Pyxidicoccus xibeiensis: one gene and its partner. The protein of the gene in region 1 binds, or shares a complex with, the protein of each later gene. Links are inferred from orthologs where the notes say so. Each region holds a gene or a part of one and is shown on either strand. Other genes may lie near its edges.

Evidence for each region.
Region 2: the proteins of grxC (region 1) and LXT23_RS25870 are in contact, whole or in part, in an NMR structure (PDB 1QFN), measured with the Escherichia coli proteins. The link is inferred for Pyxidicoccus xibeiensis from one-to-one orthologs.

What each region holds. Positions count from the first base shown.
Region 1 is NZ_JAJVKV010000015.1:151,233-158,883, reverse strand. Bases 2,333-5,042 are described here. They hold grxC (glutaredoxin 3), read right to left. Parts: upstream 3,960-5,042; coding sequence 3,705-3,959; downstream 2,333-3,704. Other genes in these bases: groL (chaperonin GroEL), read right to left, coding at 4,110-5,042; LXT23_RS40990 (hypothetical protein), read right to left, coding at 3,213-3,614; LXT23_RS40995 (hypothetical protein), read right to left, coding at 2,333-3,143. In the rest of the region: LXT23_RS41005 (hypothetical protein), read right to left, coding at 1-626; LXT23_RS41000 (sigma 54-interacting transcriptional regulator), read right to left, coding at 669-2,051; more of LXT23_RS40995, read right to left, coding at 2,124-2,332; more of groL, read right to left, coding at 5,043-5,750; co-chaperone GroES, read right to left, coding at 5,788-6,078; LXT23_RS40970 (hypothetical protein), read left to right, coding at 6,494-7,084; LXT23_RS40965 (hypothetical protein), read left to right, coding at 7,147-7,651. UniProt on the Escherichia coli protein: The disulfide bond functions as an electron carrier in the glutathione-dependent synthesis of deoxyribonucleotides by the enzyme ribonucleotide reductase.
Region 2 is NZ_JAJVKV010000005.1:813,863-819,466, forward strand. The notes cover bases 2,471-5,604. They hold LXT23_RS25870 (ribonucleoside-diphosphate reductase subunit alpha), read right to left. Parts: upstream 5,231-5,604; coding sequence 2,711-5,230; downstream 2,471-2,710. Other genes in these bases: LXT23_RS25865 (ribonucleotide-diphosphate reductase subunit beta), read right to left, coding at 2,471-2,633. Also shown: LXT23_RS25850 (S1C family serine protease), read left to right, coding at 1-2; LXT23_RS25855 (IS630 family transposase), read right to left, coding at 128-1,258; LXT23_RS25860 (LexA family protein), read left to right, coding at 1,257-1,559; more of LXT23_RS25865, read right to left, coding at 1,623-2,470. UniProt on the Escherichia coli protein: Provides the precursors necessary for DNA synthesis. Catalyzes the biosynthesis of deoxyribonucleotides from the corresponding ribonucleotides.

The DNA of each region.
Region 1 (7,651 bases):
GGCGTCGCGTTCGTCTTCACCAGCTTCACCTTGGCCGTCAGCGTCGGGGGGACCTTGTCCTTGAAGCTGGCGTAGCAGTCACACCAGGTCGGCAGGCCCAGGCGCACCGCGCCGGTGAAGTCCGAGCCCTCGTTGATGCCGAAGGTGACGGAGTTCAGGCCGCTGGCGGTGTGCTCGAAGGGGATGGTGGCCTCCACCGGCTGCGCGCCCTTGGCGAGCAGCGCCGGCTGGACGGCCGTGTCCACCAGCTTCTGGACGCAGGCGGTGCCCTCGGGGGTGAGGTTCTCCCCGGTGACGGCGTGGGTGGTGGCCTGGTCGGTGACGGTCGTCTTGACGGACACCTTCGTCGTGGGCGCGGGACCCCGGTTCTTCGGGTCCACCAGGCACTCCTGCACCTGCGGGCGCACGGCCAGCAGCGAGCCCAGGACGACGCCCTGGCTCGTCTGGTCCGGCACCGCCGTCTCGCGCGGGAAGCAGGCCACCAGGTCGAACGGGGGCTGGTTGGTGATGCGGACGCGCTCCTCGGTGCTGGTGGGCTGGGTGCCCTGCGCGGCGCCCTCGGTCTTCTGCTGACCGGCACAGGCGGCGGTGAGGACGACGGATGCTACGGCGACACGACGCAACATGCGGTGGTTCTCCCTGGGGTGGGACTGCGAGTCGGGTGGCTCCTACTTCTCCAGGCCCTCGGCGTTCTTCAGGTCCTTGAGACGGAGCCCGTTCTTCTTCAACAGTCGGTAGAGGCTCTGCATGGAAAGCCCGGTGCGCTGCTCGGCGGCCTTCATGTCGAAGCCCACCGTGCGCATCACCTCGGCGAAGTACAAGCGCTCGAAGTCGGCCAGCACCCTGTCCTTCGCCTCGTGGTACGGCAGCGTGGAGACGATGGCGGACACGTCGGTGGCGGGGGCCTGGCCCTCCGCGCGCCGCGAGGGCTGGGCGAGGAAGTCCAGCCAGCTGCTGTTGCCCGTCTCCTCCATGAGGGCGCCGCGCTCGAGCACGTTGCGCAGCTCGCGCACGTTGCCCGGCCAGTCGTAGCCCTCGAAGAGGGCCAGCGTCTGCGGGGTGAGCGTCACGCTGGCGCGCAGCGTCTGGGAGAGCGCCTGGGCCAGCGCGGGCAGGTCCTCGCGCCGGGTGCGCAGGGGCGGCAGGCGCACGCGCGCCACCGCCAGCCGGAAGTAGAGGTCCGCGCGGAAGCGGCCCTGGCGCACGTCCTCCTCCAGGTTGCGGTGCGTGGAGGCGATGACGCGCACGTCCACCGCCACCGGCTGCCCGTCCAGCGACGGCACCTCGCGCGTCTCCAGCACGCGCAGGAGCTTGCCCTGCACGGGCAGCGGCAGCTCGCCCACCTCGTCCAGGAAGAGGGTGCCGCCCCGGGCGGCCTCGAAGACGCCGCGCGCCTCGCGGTCCTCGTTGTCCCCCGCGCGCAGGCCGCCGAACAGCTCCCGCTCGGCCTTCTCCTCGGAGATGAGGTTGCAGTCCACGACCTTGAAGGGGCCGTGCCGCCTGGCCGAGTGCTGGTGCACCGCGCGCGCCGCCAGCTCCTTGCCGGTGCCCGTCTCACCCTCGATGAGCAGGCTCATGTCCTCGCGGGCGATGCGGCGCAGCTCCGTGAAGACCCAGCGCATCTTCTCCGAGGCGCCCACCAGCGCGCCGAAGGACTCGGCGCCCGCCACCTCGATTTCCGTGGGGCGCGGGGCCACCTTCACGGACAGCTTCGTCTTGCCCAGCTCAATCTTGTCCCCGCTGGACAGGTACGCCTGGATGACCTGCCGGCCGTCCAGGAAGGTGCCGTTGCGGCTGCCGGTGTCGCGCAGCAGCAGGCCGCGCGCGCTGCGCTCCACCTCCGCGTGGCGGCGGCTCACCGTGACGTCCGTGAGGACCAGGTCGCTGGCGGGGTCCGAGCCCACGCGGACGAGCCCGTCCTGGGTCGTCACCTTCTTGCCTTTGTCCGGGCCGGCGACCACCTCCACGGTCCACTCGTGGATGGGGATCCGCGTGCTGCGGCCTTCCTGTTCTGTCTGGGCGGTCTGGGTGACCTCGGGCCTGGGTTCCATCATGGGGTCCTCTTTAGGTGCGAGTCGCCCGGGGGGGCAAGCCCGACGCGCGTCCGCGCGCGACTGAAAACATCAGGGCAGCACGAGTGAAACAATCTGCCCAGAGGCTTGTTGCACGCGTGCCTCCGACGGAACAGGAGCCAGGCGCGTCCGGGCGAGGGCCTGCGGCGGGACGGGGCGGCCGTCGAGCGAGAGGACGATGTCTCCCGCCGCCAGCTTCGCGCCCGCGGGGGCTGCGCGGACGTACAGGCCGCCGGGCTTCCGGGCCAGCGTGTCCAGGACGGCGGGCTCCAGGCCGGGGTTGGCGAAGCGCAGGCGCTGCTGGCGCAGCAGCTCCGCGTCCAGGGCGTCCCGTGCCGCCAGCTCCGGCCCCAGCTCCAGCGTCTCCCAGGGCACCCACGCCACGGAGGTGGCCACGGGCGGAGAGGGCGCGCGGGGCGGCTTCAGGGTGCCCGACAGCCCCTTCAGCGCCTCGCGGGTGAGGTCCGCCATCAGCAGGGTGAGCTCCGGCGCCGGGTCCGCGCCCTCGTCCGTGACTTCCGCGAAGGGGTCCGCCGCCGCCTCGCCGGACACCTCCAGCACCACCTGCCGCGTGGCGGGGTGCAGCACCTCCACGGTGCCCAGGTACGTCACCGCCTCCTGGGCGCTCTGGCCCACGGTGCGGCCGCGACTGTCCACCAGTTCACGTTGGCCGGCCTGGACGCGCTTCTCCGCCCGGGGGCGCAGCACCAGCGCGCTGTCCGGGCGCACGCCGTACGCGGCCAGCACGGCGACGGCGTCGCTGGCGGCCCAGGCGTTGTCCTCGTCCGGGCGGTAGACGCGCACCTCGGTGGGGCCGAAGAAGAGGGCCTGCTCCGCCGCCTCGGCCAGGGCCACGTCCACCAGCCGCTGGGACAGCTCCACCGCGCGCCAGGCCGGCGTCTCCCAGCGGAAGCCGAAGGGATAGACGACGACGGCGGACACCGCGAGGTCCGCGGGCACGGAGCGCTTCACCTGGACGGAGGCGCCCTTGCAGGACACGGACAACGACACGGCCGCGAGGGCCAGCAGCGCGGCGGCGCGCGCGAGGAGGGACGGGCCGGGACGAGTCACGGCCCGCCATCCAAGACGAACGCCCCCGAGGAATCCAGAAACCCGCCTGGGGGCGCTCGTGCCGGAGGCTCAGTACCGCGCCGGCGAGTCGCTGGCGGGGAAGGACTCCTTGGACTCCTCGTCCACGATGTCGTCTTCGGCGTTGCCACCGGACTTCACGCTGGCGTTGATCTGGTCCTTCACCGCGCGGGTGGGGACGCTCTTGCCGCCACTGGCGGAGCGCTTGCGGCCGGTGCCGGCCTTCTGGCCGCCGAGCATCCGGCTGCCCAGCAGGTTCTTCGCCCGCTCGGACAGGTTGCGCTGCTCGTCCTGCCAGTCCCGGAAGAACTGGGCGAGCTCCTGGTCGCCGGACTCCTCGGCGTCCCGGATGTACTGCTCACCCACCGAGGTGCCCTTCAGCAGGTGGTACAGCGCGCTGATGAGGTTGTAGTGCTCGTCCCGGGTGCCCGTCTGTTGCTCTTCTCCCGCCATTGCGACCTCCCGCGAAAAGGGTGGTGTGCCTTGGAGGGGAAGCTATGCACGGCGCTCCGAGCATCCGGGCCGGTCGCCTGCCTGCCTGGGCTAGGCCAGCATCGGGTCCAGCTTGCCCTCGGTGTCCAGGCGGGACAGGTCCGAGTAGCCGCCCACGTGCGTGTCGCCGATGAAGATCTGCGGCACGGTGCGCTGGCCGCCGCTCATCTCCACCAGCTGCGCGCGCATGGAGTCGTCCCCGGTGACGTCGACCTCCTGGTAGTCCACACCCTTGCGCTTGAGCAGGTCCTTGGCGCGGACGCAGTACCCACAATAGTTCGTCGTGTAGATCTTCACGGGCTTCACGGGCACTTCCTCCTTGTGTCTTCCAAGTTAAGGGCCGGGCAGGGCCCGCGCCACCTTACCCCGAAAGCACGACGGCCCCCGGCTCCCTGGTGGGAACCGGAGGCCGCCCGAGGGTGCAGTCACCCCGGCGTGGCGCCGGGGTGGGGGCTGCTACATGCCCATGCCGCCCATACCGCCCATGCCGCCCATACCGCCGCCGGCCGGGGCCTCCTTCTCCTCCTTCGGGCGCTCCGCCACCATCGCCTCGGTGGTGAGCATGAGGGAGGCGACCGAGGCCGCGTTCTGCAGCGCGGTGCGGCTCACCTTGGCCGGGTCGATGACGCCGGCGGCGAGCAGGTCCTCGTAGGCGCCGGTGGCCGCGTTGAAGCCGAACGGACCGGTGCTCTCCTTGACCTTGTTCACCACCACGCTGCCCTCCAGGCCGCCGTTGCCGACGATCTGGCGCAGGGGCTCCTCGAGCGCGCGGCGGATGATGTCCACGCCGAACTTCTCACCCGTCGTGAACTGCTGGCCGTCCAGCGCCTTGAGGCACCGGATGAAGGCCACGCCGCCGCCGGGCACCACGCCCTCCTCGACGGCCGCGCGAGTCGCATTGAGCGCGTCCTCCACGCGGGCCTTCTTCTCCTTCATCTCCGTCTCGGTGGCCGCGCCGACGTTGATGACGGCCACGCCGCCGACCAGCTTCGCCAGCCGCTCCTGCAGCTTCTCGCGGTCGTAGTCGCTGGTGGTCTCCTCGATCTGCGCGCGGATCTGCTTCACGCGCGCCTCGATGTCCTTCTGGCTGCCGGCACCGTCGACGATGGTGGTGTTGTCCTTGTCCACCGTGATGCGCTTGGCGCGGCCCAGGTCCTGGAGCGTCAGCGTGTCCAGCTTGATGCCCAGGTCCTCGGCGATCATCTTGCCGCCCGTCAGGGTGGCGATGTCCTCGAGCATGGCCTTGCGGCGGTCACCGAAGCCCGGCGCCTTCACCGCGCACACGTTCAGCACGCCGCGGATCTTGTTCACCACCAGGGTGGCCAGGGCCTCGCCCTCGACCTCCTCGGCGATGATGACGAGCGGCTTGCCGGCGCGCGCCACCTGCTCCAGCACGGGCAGCAGGTCCTTCATCGACGAGATCTTCTTCTCGTGGATGAGGATGAGCGCGTCGTTGAGGACGGCCTCCATGCGCTCCGGGTCCGTCACGAAGTACGGGGAGAGGTAGCCGCGGTCGAACTGCATGCCCTCGACCACGTCCAGGGTGGTCTCCAGGCCCTTGGCCTCCTCCACCGTGATGACGCCCTCCTTGCCGACCTTCTCCATCGCGTCCGCGATGATCTGGCCGATGGTGGAGTCGCCGTTCGCGGAGATGGTGCCGACCTGGGCAATCTCCTTCTTATCCTTCGTCGGCTTCGCCATCTTCTTCAGCTCGGCGACGATGGTGACCACGGCCTTGTCGATGCCGCGCTTGATCTCCATCGGGTTGTGACCCGCGGCGACCAGCTTCGCGCCCTCGCGGAAGATGGCCTGCGCCAGCACGGTGGCCGTCGTGGTGCCGTCACCCGCGACGTCAGACGTCTTGGAGGCGACCTCCTTGACCATCTGCGCGCCCATGTTCTCGAACTTGTTCTCCAGCTCGATTTCCTTGGCGACCGTCACACCGTCCTTGGTGATGGTGGGCGAGCCAAAGCTCTTCTCGATGACCACGTTGCGGCCCTTGGGGCCGAGGGTGACCTTGACCGCGTCAGCCAGGATGTTGACGCCGCGCAGAATGGCCTCGCGCGCGCGCACATCGAACAGAATGTCCTTCGCCATGATTTTGAGTCCTTAGAAAGGGGTGGGAAGGGACGGATTACTTCTCGATCACGCCGAGCACATCCTCCTCACGGAGGATGAGGTGCTCCTCGCCGTCGAGCTTGATCTCGGTGCCCGCGTACTTGCTGAACAGGATGGTGTCGCCGGCCTTGATGTCCATCGGGCGGACCTTGCCGTCCTCCAGCACCTTGCCGTTGCCCGCGGCGATCACCTTGCCCTCGAGGGGCTTCTCCTTCGCCGTGTCGGGGATGAAGAGACCGCCCTTGGTCTTGGTCTCCTCGGCGACGCGCTTGACGATGAGCCGATCCTGCAGGGGACGAATCTTCATGGTCGTTCTCCTTCTATGTGGTGCCCGGCCCGGGGGTACTGCCGGCCGGGACACCGCTTGGGGGTTGATTAGGGCCTTTGACGACCCGCGGCATTAGCACTCGCACCTCGTGAGTGCTAACGCCTAGGCGCCGCGGATAATAACCAGGGAAGTCGACCCGTCAAGCGATGCCGGACCGCCGGCCCGGTTGCTGCCAAATACGCGGCATTCCTATGGTTTTACGGCTCCACCCCACCGTGACGGGAGTTATTCCCCGCCCCCGTCACAGGCCTGCGGATTAGCACTCGGCAGGGGCGAGTGCCAGCGCAAGTGCCTGGAATCATTGACCTTGGCTTTGCGGCGTCCGAGGGCCGTTGGTACCCTTCGGGGTGTCCCCCGGGGGCGCGGTGGCCTTCCGGGAAGGCGGGAGGTGTCAATGAGTGAACTGGTGGCGTCCCTGTCGCTCAAGGAGTTCTTCAAGTCACTCCTGGACGAGGTCATCGGGCGGCAGCGGGTGGTGATTGGCGAGTCGACGGAGTTCTACCTGGTGAATCTGCTGTCGGAGTTCGCGCTGACCGACAAGCTGTTCACCCGCGAGGAGGACGGCCGGAAGGACCGCGAGCCGCTGGCCGTGCTGTACCACCAGGCGCTGCAGCAGGAGCGCCACGAGCGCATCCGCACGCTGCGACGGCTGGGGGACGTGTCCCTGTACACGGCGGGCTTCTTCTCCGGAGCGCTGCAGAGCGGGGCGGTGGGCCCCGACTACTACATCCAGATGGGCGGCACGGCGTACGGGCAGGTGGCGGAGCTGTCCCCGGCGGCCCAGGTGTACCGCGAGCTGCACGACAAGTTCCGGCTGCTGGTGGAGGTGCTGGAGGAGATTGCCGCGCGGGGCATGGTGCAGGCCGGCCCGGCCGGGGCCCTCAAGGTCTACGAGTCCTGGGTGCGCACCGGGAACGACCGGCTGGAGCGCGTGCTGGTGGACGCGGGGATGGTGCCCCTGTCGAAGGGGCAGCTGGCGAACTAGCCGGGCGGCGGGGGGCGCAGGGCGTGGCGTGGCGTCGAGTGGCGTGGCTCGGAGGCGTAAAGATGATCGGTCGCATGCAGGACCACCTGGAGGCCATCTACGGCTTCACGTGCGAGGCAAGGGCCGAGGGCTTCGTGGTGGACACGGAGTCGGCCGTCCAACTGGGCGGCACCGGGCGCGCCGAGGAGGAGCTGCTGGTCCACGAGGCCGGGGACGCGCTGGAGCTGGCGCTGTACCTGTCCCCCGCGCTGCTGGACAGGCTGAAGCCCTATGAAGCCGGCCCCATGGGGTACGTCCTGGACGGCGACCTGGAGGGGTACTGCCAGGTGGCCGAGGGCGTCAGCCACTTCCTCTACGTGGCGCACACGGCGTCGCACGGGCGGACGGTGTCGCTGCTGGAGCTGGAGGCCCAGGCGGAGGTGGACAAGTTCGCCGTCTGCCTGCTGCACCGCTGGGGCGAGGGCGTGGAGGCCTGGGCGGCGGAGCTCTTGCGGCGGCTGTTCGACCGGGTGTCCTACCGGGAGAAGCTCTCCCCCCAGGAGCGTTGGCGGTACGAAGAAGCCAACC
Region 2 (5,604 bases), on another replicon or contig:
AGGGATGGTTGCTGAATCGTTGTCCTGACCTTCGAGCGGGTGGGGCATGACGTCGCCGCTCTCTACGGGGCCCAGAGGCCTTGCGTCGACGCAGCCCTAGTGCCTCGGCACAGAGGTTTTGAAGGGTTCAGGCAGCAGCAGCGGCTGCCTGGGCCTGGGGGTACGTTCGCCCGAGCTTGGTGCGGGCGCTCTCGACTGTGAAGCGCCAGCGGACCCGGGCCCGTTCCTTGTTGCGCATCCGCTCCCATCGGGCCACCTCCCGCTTCAGGGTGGCCTTGTTGGCGATTCGCCTGTCCAGGCATTGGCGGTTGAGCACGCCAACTTCAATCTCCACCATGTTCAGCCAGTTGGCGTGCTTGGGGACGAAGTGTAACTCCAGCTTCTTCAGAATCCTCCGGGCCTCCTGCGGCGGGAAGGCTTCATAGAGGGCGCCGGGGCTGTGCGTAGAGAGGTTGTCGAGCACCACTCGAATGGTTTCTGCCCCCGGGTAGTGCACGTCCACCAGCGCGCGCATTTGCACCGCGAAGTCCTTGGCGGTCCGCTGGTCCGAGACTTCGACGTGGCGCCAGGGACGGTGCACGTCCAGAAAGACGAAGAGGTTGGCCGTCCCGTTGCGCTGGTACTCGTAGTCGTAACGCCGGGGCTTGCCGGGCATGGCTGGCAGGGGCGTGCGGACTTCTCCAATCAGCTGGGTGGGCGTCTCGTCGAAGCACACCACCGGCCTCTTGGCGTCGGGTGGCTCAGCGTAGAGCTCCAGCACGTCCTCCATTCGGGCGATGTACTCGGCGTCCACTTTCGGAATGCACCACATGCGCTGCTGCCAGGGCTTGAGTTCGCTCTCCTCCAGCCGTCGTCGGACTGTTTCCCGCGACAGCTCCGCGTGCTCGGTCAGCCGCACCAGCTCATCGGCCAGCAACTGGAGCGTCCACCGCGCACGCCCCTTCGGTGGACTCGAGCAGGCGGTGGCTACCAGCAGCGCCTCCTGCTTGCCCGTCGGCTTGCGAGAGGCCCCGGGCCGCTGCCTCTCGTGCAGGGCGTGCTCCACGCCTCCTTCCACAAACCGCCGCTTGACTCGGTACACCGTCGAGGCGCCCACCCGGACGCTCCTGGCAATCTGCTCGTCGGTGACTCCGGTATGGGCTGCCAGCAGAATCTGCGCACGCTTGACGCGGCGCACCCGCCCCGTGCCACCGCTCACCAGGGCCTCCAACTCCGACTTCTCCTCGGCGGCCAGGGTGACGAGGTAACGTACATTCATGCGCTCCGACTCCGTGAAAGGGGAGTCGGACTACCTCGCTGCCGCCGTGTCGATTCCCTCCGCAACTCCGCCCTTCACAGAGCTTCAAGGCCAATACCTGGCCTTCATCTACGCGTACACGAAGCTCAACAGGCGCTTTCCTGCGGAGGCCGACATGCAGCGCTATTTCGGCACCACTCCGCCCACCGTCCACCGCATGGTGCTTGAGCTTGAGCGCCGAGGGCTCATCCGGCGCAGCGCCGGACAGGCCCGCAGCATTGAACTGCTGCTGGCCCCGGAACTTCTGCCCGTCCTCCGCTGAGCAGGTCCAAGGCCAATCGGTCAAAACCTCTGTGCCGAGGTACTAGGGGGCTCTTGAAAGAGCTCAGAACGCCGCGTCGAACACGACGTCCGTCGCCGCGCCCACACCCACGGCGACCTGGTACGAGGACACGCGGCGCTCGAAGAAGTTGGTGAGCTCCTGCACGTCCTGCAGGTCCATGAAGTGCAGCGGGTTCTTCGTCCGGAAGATGGGCGCCATGCCCAGCATCTGCAGGCGCTGGTCCGCCGTGTACTCCAGGTAGCCGCGCATCTCCTGCACGGACAGCCCCATGACGCCGCCGCTCAGCAGGTCCTGCGCGAACTGCGTCTCGCACTCCACCGCGTCGCGCATCATCGCCACCACGTCGCGCTCCATCTGCGCGTCGAAGAGGTCCGGCTCCTCCTTGCGCACCACCTGGATGGTCTCGAACGCGAAGCCCATGTGCGCGCTCTCGTCCCGGAACACCCAGTTCGTCCCCGCCGCCAGGCCGTTCAGCAGGCCCTTGCTGCGCAGGAAGTACACGTAGGCGAAGGCCGCGAAGAAGAAGAGCCCCTCGATGCAGCCCGCGAAGCAGATGAGGTTCAGCAGGAACTGCCGCCGCTCCGCCTTCGTCCGCAGCTGGTCCAGCCCCTGGATGCTGTCCATCCACTTCATGCAGAAGCGCGCCTTGCGCTGGATGGAGGGGATGTTGTCGATGGCGGCAAACGCCTTCGCCCGCTCCGCCGGGTCCGGCACGTACGTGTCCAGCAGCGTCAGGTAGAACTGGACGTGCAGCGCCTCCTCGTACAGCTGCCGCGACAGGTACATCCGCGCTTCGGGGGCGTTGATGTGCTTGTAGAGGTTCAGCACCAGGTTGTTGCCGACGATGCTGTCACCCGTCGCGAAGAACGCCACCAGCCGGTGGATGAGGTGCCGCTCCGCGTCCGTCATCTTCGACCGCAGGTCCACCAGGTCCGTGGAGAAGTCCACCTCCTCCACCGTCCACGTGTTCTTGATGGCATTCCGGTACATCTCGAAGAAGGCCGGGTACGCCATCGGGCGCAGCGTCAGGTTCAGTCCAGGGTTCAGCAGCATTGCTTCGGTGCTCCTTGCGCTGCGCGCGCGGGTTCTCGGCCTTCTCGAAACGTCTCTACGACTTCAGCGCCACGGGCCTACTGGCAGGCCTCGCACGCCTCGGGGTTCTCCAGCGAGCAGGCGACCGCCTCGGCCTCCGTCACTTCCGCCTTGGCCATCATCGGGGCAGGGGCCGCCGGCATCGACGTGCCCGTGCCCGCGCCGCTCACCGTGGCCTTCGCAATCCGCGTGGCCGGGCGCGAGCGCAGGTAGTAGGTCGTCTTCAGCCCCTTCTGCCATGCGTAGAAGTACATCGAGGAGAGCTTGCCGATGTTCGGCGTCTCCACGAACAGGTTGAGCGACTGGCTCTGGTCGATGAAGGCCCCGCGGTCCGCGCCCATGTCGATGAGCGAGCGCATCGGAATCTCCCAGGCCGTGCGGTAGATGGCCCGCAGGTTCTCCGGCAGCTCGGTGATGTCCTGCACGCTGCCCTCCGCCATCTTGATGCGGTTGCGGACGTTCTCGTTCCACAGCCCCAGCGTCTGGAGGTCACGCACCAGGTAGCGGTTCACCTGGAGGAAGTCGCCCGACAGCGTCTCGCGCTTGAACAGGTTGGACACCTGCGGCTCGATGCACTCGTAGCAGCCGACGATGGAGGCAATCGTCGCCGTGGGCGCAATCGCAATCATCAGCGAGTTGCGCAGGCCGTGCTTCATGATGCGCTGGCGCAGCGCGTCCCAGCGGGCCGTGTCCGCCGGCACCACGCCCCAGCTGTCGAACTGCAGCTCGCCCTTCGCCGCCCGCGTCTCCGGGAAGGAGGGGTGCGCGCCGAACTGCTCGGCCAGCTCGCACGAGGTGTTCAGCGCCGCGTAGTAGATCTCCTCCGAAATCTGCCTGGACAGCGCCCGCGCCTCCGGGGAGTCGAACGGCATCCGGAGCTGGAAGAACACGTCCTGCAGGCCCATCAGCCCCAGGCCCACCGGGCGCCAGCGGCGGTTGGAGTCCGCGGCCGTGGGGATGGGGTAGTAGTTGAGGTCGATGACCCGGTCCAACTGCTTCAGCGCGAGGTGCGCGTTGGCCCGCAGGCGGTCGAAGTCGAACTTCCCGTCCACCACCATCCGGCCCAGGTTCAGCGAGCCCAGGTTGCACACCGCCGTCTCACCCTGGCTCGTCACCTCCAGGATTTCGGTGCACAGGTTGGACAGGTGGATGACGTTGCCAGGCTTGCCCGTCTGGTTGCTCTTGCGGTTGCTGATGTCCTTGAAGGTCATCCAGCCGTTGCCCGTCTGCGCCAGCACCTTCATCATCCGGGCATACAGGTCACGCGCCTTCACCTTGCGCATGGCCAGGCCCTTCTCCTCCGCCTCGGCGTAGGCCTTCTCGAAGGCGTCGCCGTACAGGTCCGTCAGGTGGGGGACGACCTTCGGGTCGAACAGGCTCCAGTCGGCGTCCGCCTCCACGCGCTTCATGAAGAGGTCCGACACCCAGTTGGCCAGGTTCAGGTTGTGCGTGCGGCGCGCGTCGTCGCCGGTGTTCTCACGCAGCTCGAGGAAGTCCTCGATGTCCGCGTGCCACGTCTCCAGATACACGCAGCACGCGCCCTTGCGCTTGCCGCCCTGGTTCACCGCGGCGACGGAGGCGTCCAGCGTCTTCAGCCAGGGGACGATGCCGTTGGAGTGGCCGTTGGTGGAGCGGATGAGCGAGCCACGCGCGCGCACCCGGTGGTACGCCACGCCGATGCCGCCGGAGAACTTCGACAGCATCGCGATGTCCGAGTACTTCTTGTAGATGGCGTCCAGCTCGTCCGCGGGCGAGTCCAGCAGGAAGCAGCTGGAGAGCTGCTCGTGGCGCGTGCCCGAGTTGAACAGGGTGGGCGAGCTGGGCATGTACTCCAGCGAGCTGAACAGCCGGTACAGCTCGATGGCCTCACGCGCGTTGTCGCCGCTGAGCGCGCACGCCACGCGCAGGAAGAACTCCTGCGGCGTCTCCAGGACCTCGCGCGTCTGCGGGTTCTTCAGGAGGTAGCGGTCATAGACGGTGCGCAGGCCGAAGTACTCGAACAGGTCGTTGCGCGACGGGTCGATGGCGGCGTTGAGCTTGCGCGCGTTGGCCTGGACGAACTGCAGCAGCCGGTCCGCGATGAGGCCGTGCTTGTGGCCGGCGGCGATGGACTGGCTGAAGGAGTGGATCTCCTGGTTGCTGACCTCCTTCTGGATGAAGGCTGCCAGCAGGCGCGCGGAGAGGCGGCCGTACTCGGGCTCCTCGGCGATGAGGGCCGCGGCGGTCTGGATGGACAGCCCGTCCAGCTCGCGCGTGGTGGCGCCGTCATAGAGGCCGGAGATGGTCTTCGTGGCCACCCGCATCACGTCCACGCGGGGCAGGCCCACGCAGGAGCGACCCACGGCGCGGACAATCTTGTTGAGGTCCACCGGCTCCGTGGTGCCGTTGCGCTTGCGCACCTTCATGCTGGTGGAGGTGAAGTCGCCGGACGTGGGCTCCGCGGCGGCCGGAGCCGTCGCCACCGGCGCGGCACTCACGGTCGGTACCGGGTGGCCATTGGTGGTGGGCGGCACGGACATGTTGGCGGCGGCGGGCTTCACGGGCGTTTCGAAGTTCACGAGCGGCTCACTCCGGACAAAGGCGCGGCCTCGGGCAGACACGGAGGTCTGCCCCGGGGGGACGGCTCCCCAGGTCACGCTACTGGAAAGATGTTCAGGGTGGGACCCGTCCTGAAGGGGACGGGTCTACGGTCTTGCTACGGCCGGTCGACAGGGGTGAGTTATGAGGCAGCTGCTAGCTGTGCGCAAGAATCCCACAACCCCTCCTCAGCCCCACGTCACGGCGACGTCTCCGGTGGGGCACCGTCGACCGGCCACAAGCTATGGGGGGGTACCCGACCTGTCAACGCGAGATCTAGTGCTTGGGTGGGCTCGATCATTGCAATCTATGATCGATCTCCAACACCTTCGGTCACGTTCTCCTCACAACAGTC